2 regions of the Paenibacillus sp. OAS669 genome follow, and region 2 is predicted to be linked to the other one. Evidence: predicted binding sites of a transcription regulator. Region 2 holds the regulator's gene; the other holds the start of a gene.

Region 1 (3,494 bases), on a different contig from region 2:
AGGTATATCAAGCCGTCTGAGTCCTGATAATGCCATTAATAGTCTTCAAATTCTTCAACACCAAATTCCAATTCATCAGCATTCGCAGCTCCAAATGCTTTGACCAGGTCTCGCATCACTCTCGATACCAGACTTGATGAATAGCCTCTTCTCGCCAAAAACCCCATAGCCTTGCGCCTGGCTTTCAAGGAATCCTTCGCAAATTCCATGCGATATTTTTTATAGGCGAGATCAAAAGCGTGGCGATACTCTGTCTCTTCATCAACCTGGCCGAGCGCATGCACAATATGCTCCGGCTGGAGACCCTTATGCTGCAGCTCTTGCTTGACCCAATTGCGCCCCTTCTTCTGGGAACGAATCCGCTGCATCGTGAGCTGCTCGGCGAACAATCCGTCGTCAACATACCGTTCCTGCCTGAGCCTTTCAATGGTGATCGTTCTAATCGCAGGTTCATATCCTTTTTGCTTAAGACGTGCTGCAAGCTCATGCTCGGAACGAAGACGGGACGATAAGAGCCGAATGGCGTAAAGATAGGCTTGCTGCTTCTCTTGGGCATACAGTATCGCCTTGAACTCCTCGACACTGATAACCGAGCCCTTGACAAGCCTATACTTAATCAATATATCCTCGTGAACCGAGAACGTATACTGTTCATCGATATACAGGTTATATCTGTCCTTGACCCGTTTTTGCCGCTCTACCTTGGTAATCGTCCCGCTGTGCATCCCTTCTTCGGTTTCTTTATCCAATCCTAAACACCTCAAACATAAAATAACCTCATAAAGCGGGGACCTCGAACCGAAGCTGATTCAGGTACTTTATGGGGAAGCATACAATCGATAAGTGCTAACATGTTAAGAAATAGTAGCCTCTATTCTGGACCTTTCGTAGCTGTTCCTATATGGTAGAAAAGGCACCTTATACTTGAAGTAAAGGTGCCTTGCACTATAGTCACTCCGATTTATTCTTCAAATGCCAGCAGATCGTCCTCTTCCTCGTCTTGGTCATGAAGATCAGAACCGTTGGCAATGATCAGATTGCTGTTCTCGCGAATCTTCTTCTCGATGGTATCAGCAATTTGCGGATTTTCTTTCAGGAATTGCTTAGCATTCTCACGGCCCTGACCGAGTCGATCGTTGTTGAAAGAATACCATGCGCCGCTCTTCTGGATAATGTCCATTTCGCTTCCGATATCAATAATGCTGCCTTCTTTGGAAATGCCCTCTCCGTACATAATATCAATATCCGCTTGCTTGAATGGAGGTGCCACTTTATTCTTAACGACTTTAATCCGGGTACGGTTACCCACCATGTCATTGCCTTGCTTGATTGTCTCTACGCGGCGAACATCCAGCCGAATTGTGGAATAGAACTTCAATGCGCGTCCGCCCGGCGTTGTTTCCGGATTTCCGAACATTACCCCTACCTTTTCACGAAGCTGGTTAATGAAGATGGCAATAACCTTGGATTTGTTAATAGCACCCGACAGCTTACGCAATGCCTGAGACATAAGTCTTGCCTGCAAACCGACATGGGAATCTCCCATCTCGCCTTCGATCTCTGCCTTCGGCACCAGTGCTGCAACGGAGTCGATGACGATAATATCGACAGCGCCGCTTCGAACGAGAGCTTCGGCGATTTCCAACGCTTGCTCTCCCGTATCCGGCTGTGACAGGAGTAAATCATCGATATTGATTCCCAGCTTGCTTGCATACAGTGGATCCAACGCGTGCTCCGCATCGATGAAGGCAGCTTGTCCGCCGGCCTTTTGCACTTCAGCAATCGCATGAAGGGCTACTGTCGTTTTACCGGAGGATTCCGGTCCGTATACTTCTATAATTCTACCGCGCGGAAAGCCGCCGATACCAAGGGCGATATCGAGAGCCAACGAACCGCTTGGGATAGTTTCAACTTGCATATGGGTGGATTCACCCAGTTTCATGATAGAGCCTTTACCAAACTGCTTTTCGATTTGACGGAGTGCATTCTCCAATGCTGCGCGACGATCTGACACAACGGTCACTTCCTTTTCTCTCTTATAATTACTTCCATGATAACTTGTTTTCACTCTATTGCCAAGCATTTTTTGCGAACATACATTCGATTGATAGTCAAAATAAAAACCGCAACAAGATATATGCATTGTTACGGTTCTTCCGTTAAACCTATTATATTACAACTTACGAATAAATTACAAGCACTATTTTTATAACCATCCCGAAGCTTTTATAGAAGCTTCCACAGCTGATACAGCGCGCTTTTGGCCGCGCGAAGCTTAATCAATTCTCGGTTTCCAGCAAGCTGGAGCTGCTTGACGATGGTCTCTCCCCGCTTTTGCGCAACGCCAATATAAACGAGGCCAACCGGCTTGCCTTCGGACTCTCCCGGACCCGCTACTCCCGTAATGGCAATGGCATAATCCGTATCCGACTGCTTAAGCAGGTTTTCGGCCAATAGCCGGGCCGTAACGTCGCTGATCGCCCCGGGGGCGCCTGTGCCTTCCAGAACGTCCAGAGGGACGCTCAGGAGCCTGTTCTTCCACTCGTTGGTGTAAACGACTATGCCGCCTTGAAACACCGCAGAACTGCCCGAAACAGCCGTTAGAAGATCGCTGACGAGTCCGCCAGTGCAGCTTTCCGCAACGGCCAATTTCAGCTGTTTATTTTGCATAAGGCGAATGATCTCTTCTTCGAGGGGGATATCCTCATTCGCATAAATATGCTGACCTAATCTGCTTCGAATTTCTGATTCAACGGGTGCCAATGCGTTCTCCGCCTCCGCCTCGGATGAGGCTCTTGTCGTCAAGCGAACCGCCACTTCACCTTCCTTGGCATAGGTGGCGATGGTCGGATCCGTTTGGCCCTGAATCAAGTCGATCAGTTCGTGCTCCAGCAGCGATTCGCCAATGCCCGCAAACTTAAGCATTCGCGAATATAACGGCCGAACCTCCCCCATCTTGGCGGAAATCCAAACAGAGGCGTAGCGTTCAAACATGGGTTTCATTTCTTTGGGCGGACCGGGTAAAAGAATAAAATGCGTCTGTTCGTGAGTCAGAGCCACACCGACCGCCATACCAGTATCGTTAGGAAGCGGATCACTGCCTTCAAGCATCAAGGCCTGGCGCTTGTTGCTCTCTACCATATGGGCGCCGCGATTTCGGAAGAATGCCTCGATCTTATCCATCGACGGTTGGTGGATATGTAATTTCTGTCCTGCATAGGCCGCTAACACGTCCTTTGTCAAATCATCCTGCGTCGGACCTAATCCGCCGGTACAAATGACCAGATCAGCTCGGCTGGAGGCGATTCGAATCGCTTCGGTCAAACGGCTCTCATTGTCTCCTACGACCGTTTGAAAATAGACGCTTACCCCAAGATCAGCACATGCGCGGGACAAAAATTGGGCATTCGTATTAAGGATCTGGCCGAGCAGCAATTCGGTTCCTACGGCAATGATTTCCGCTTTCATAGCAACAACTCCTCATAATAAAAATA
Region 2 (3,494 bases):
TCCGGGAATATCGTGAGCTGCTTCAGATAGCGAAGACCGATACTCATGATTCTAAAGCAAACACTATGCAAAGCAGGCTGCAGACGATTTATAGGGAGTTTGCGGTACAAAATTCCGATGTGATCCGTATCATGTTTATCGATTCGCTCAAGAAATCCAACGAACAGCCGGTCATCTATAAAGTAGTGGAAACGATGATCCAGGCTGAGCAATCCCGGATGGGTCTTGCCGAGACAGATCAAGCGTATGATCCTGACGAAAGACGGATCGCGGAATTTTTTACGGGGATTATCCCTCTGTTCGCGTATTTATGCTATTCGGAATCGTGGATTCGTTATTTTGATATTGAGAAGAAGCGGTTTGATGAATTATTCCTTTCCATTTTCATGTCTTCACATGGAGCTTACCATAAGGATCATCAGTAATTTTTTTAATTTATTAATACTGAATATTCAGTACTAAAATGTGGGAGGAAATGACATGAAATCATCCAGCAAGGAAACTCTGGCGGCCATTAAGCAGCATCTCAGGCAATCGTTTACCTTTACCCGAAAAACCGTAGAACAAATTCGCTCGGAGGAAAGGGAGGCAGTTCAAGCGCTGCCCAAGCTATCTGGTGTGAAGACGGAACGAGTTATGGTCGGCCATATCCAAGGGGAATGGGTTTTGGCCGGAGAGGCGGCCGAAGATGGTAATGACGCCATTTTGTACTTTCATGGAGGCGCGTTTATCTCGGGCTCATGCGATACCCATAGGGATCTGGCGGCCCGAATTTCCGAACAGAGCCGTACCCGAGTGCTTGTCATTGAGTACCGTCTTGCTCCTGAGCATCGTTATCCTGCGGCTAATGAAGATTGTTTAGCAGCCTACCGTTGGCTGATGCAGCAGGGAATACCCAGCGAGCAAATCATGCTTGGGGGAGACTCTGTCGGCGGCTGCCTGGCATTGATGACATTATTGACTTTACGTGATGCAGGGGACCCGCTGCCGGCTGGAGCTTTCCTGCTATCGCCCCATACGGACTTCTTATACTTTGATAGTGAATCCTATATCAGCCATGCGAGCTCGGACCCGCTAGGTAGCCTGGAAAGCTCCAGGTTATGTGCGGAATATTACTTGGGCTCCTTATCGCCAAAGCCACTGTTAATGTCGCCACTAAACCAGAATCTTCAAGGGCTGCCTCCCTTACTTATTCAAGTAGGGGATCAAGAGGTGCTGCTCGACGAATGTACCCGATTGGCAGACAAAGCAAGGGCTTCCGGGGTTGATGTCACGTTGGAGGTTTGGGATCAGATGTGGTGCGTTTTTCAGCAATTGGCAGGCATCTTGCCGGAAGGAGAGGAGGCTATACGGCATATCGGCGGGTTCGTTACAGGCCGTTTGCATAAATAGAAGGAATATAAAAGAAGCCAAGGTACAGGTGCCGCCTGCATCTTGGCTTCCTTCCGTTATACTTGGGAATCGTCTTAGTGAATGTCGCGAAATACGCCTACAACACGGCCAAGAATGGTCACATGCTTGAGTCGAAGGGGCTCCATGGTGGAATTCTCCGGCTGAAGGCGGATATGATCCTTCTCCTTGAAGAAGCGCTTGACCGTGGCTTCGTCATCCTCCGTCATGGCAACGACGATATCTCCATTATTAGCCGATTGCTGCTGGCGAACAATGACGTAGTCCCCGTTATGAATCCCTGCCTCGATCATACTGTCGCCAATTACACTGAGCATAAACACGTTATGATCTCCGACATAATGCGAAGGCAGAGGGAAGTAGTCTTCAATGTTCTCCGTAGCCGTAATAGGTACACCAGCTGTTACGCGTCCGATCAAAGGTACCCTGGAAACGGAAAGAGCGAATTGGCTTCCTTCCGTCGATGAGCCGTCCGTAATTTCAATAGCACGAGGCTTGGTAGGGTCTCTGCGGATCAGACCCTTCTTCTCCAAACGCTCCAAATGTCCGTGAACAGTCGAACTGGAGGCTAGTCCAACGGCTTCTCCAATTTCACGTACGGATGGAGGATAGCCTTTATCTTTCACTTCGTTCTTAATAAATTCCAATATCGCCAGCTGCCGATTGGATAGTTTGCTCATCAAGTATCACTCCAGTATTGGTAATAATTAACCAAATTATATCACAGAACCGGAGTTCGTACAAACATAAGTTCGAAAAAAAGCATTGACACAAACAAATGTTCGCGTTATTATGAAAAACAGAACAAATGTTTGGGGGTCGTGATCATGTATATGAATGAACAATTACTTACAAACTCGGTAGTCTCGGTGCAAGGAAACAGACGGAGAGGGGAAAATCCCAACGGTACCAAGAGGAGAATGAGAGGGCTGTTTGTCGTTGCGATAGTGATCCTGATAGCCAGCATTTGCCTTTCCTTTATTGGCGGGAATTCGGACGCATTTGCGGCTGACACCGGAAGCCATCTGGAGCAAACCGTCGAAGTCGTCAAAGGAGATACGCTATGGGGAATTGCGAGCAAGTACGCAGGAAAGGGACGCAATGTCCGTGACTATATGTACGAAGTGAAGAAAGTGAATGATTTGAAGTCTAATGTACTTCAAGTAGGTCAAGTCCTGGTTCTGCCTTAAGCCTTGTTGTTCTCACTTCTGTTTCGACTGCACTTGACAATCGAATCCTGTAATGTCAAAGTATAATTTGATGCATTTTTAGCTGTGCTTGAGAAAGAGCCGGAATGCGCCTGAATCAAGCCTGACATGACCAGGAGGATTACAATGAACGAAATGGAACACGATCAGTACATTAAACGGATTAATGAGTTGGCACGCAAAGCGAAATCAGTGGGGCTGACAGACGAAGAGCTCGAAGAACGCAACGAACTTAGAAAGCGTTATATTAACGCATTTAAGAGCAATTTGCGCAACCAGCTGGAGAACATCAAATTCGTTGATGATGACAACAAGCAATAATTAGGGGGACTTCATTTCATGCAGTTTGGGGCAGTGGAGCAGAGCAATATGGCATTTTCCAAGCAAGTCTTGGGTATGACGATAATACAAGATCCGGTTTATACACCGGGATATATCGCACTTGCTCATGTTTCGCTAACTGAATAGATGATTCCTATGTTGGATGATTTGGTAGTATCTGCCTTCTAGATGCTCCGGGTACTCCAACTTTTTGGCGTATTCATACAGTACTTTTATAAGGAGATTGAGATATGTCTCGTAAATGGGAACGGATGGTTCTTAAGAACTCTAAGAAGGTCAATAAGGCCCGGGCCAAGCAGGGCAAGCCATTATTGAGCGAATCCTCCTCGGACGGAGCGGTTACGTTACGCGGGAGAAGCTGGTTCATGCCTTTACTGCTGGTTTGCGTCGGCATTTTCTGCTTTATCGCTTTTCGCAATAACTACCAGAACGATAGTTTGTATTGGGTGACCGGCGGGAGCTATATGGTCTTAGGTTTATTTATTTTCCTGGTACGCCGGCCCTTCCTCAAGATCGGTAAGGACTACCTCGTTT

The links. Region 2 encodes LexA, which represses DNA repair genes until DNA is damaged. Its sites were predicted from a motif close to CGAACATATGTTCG; they were not measured.
Region 1: recA (recombinase RecA) is a predicted target of LexA. The motif match lies at 2,090-2,103, and genes of this name have one in related genera.

Annotation. Positions count from the first base shown of each region.
Region 1 covers NZ_JADBDR010000017.1:169,801-173,294, reverse strand. Annotated here, with positions in the region: gene GGC63_RS28975 (RecX family transcriptional regulator) at 36-749, opposite strand; gene recA (recombinase RecA) at 962-2,014, opposite strand; gene GGC63_RS28965 (competence/damage-inducible protein A) at 2,227-3,468, opposite strand.
Region 2 covers NZ_JADBDR010000002.1:115,417-118,910, forward strand. Annotated here, with positions in the region: gene GGC63_RS05935 (TetR/AcrR family transcriptional regulator) at 1-425, shown strand, start outside; gene GGC63_RS05940 (alpha/beta hydrolase) at 481-1,392, shown strand; gene lexA (transcriptional repressor LexA) at 1,467-2,090, opposite strand; gene GGC63_RS05950 (LysM peptidoglycan-binding domain-containing protein) at 2,238-2,600, shown strand; gene GGC63_RS05955 (DUF896 domain-containing protein) at 2,754-2,939, shown strand; gene GGC63_RS05960 (hypothetical protein) at 3,191-3,494, shown strand, end outside.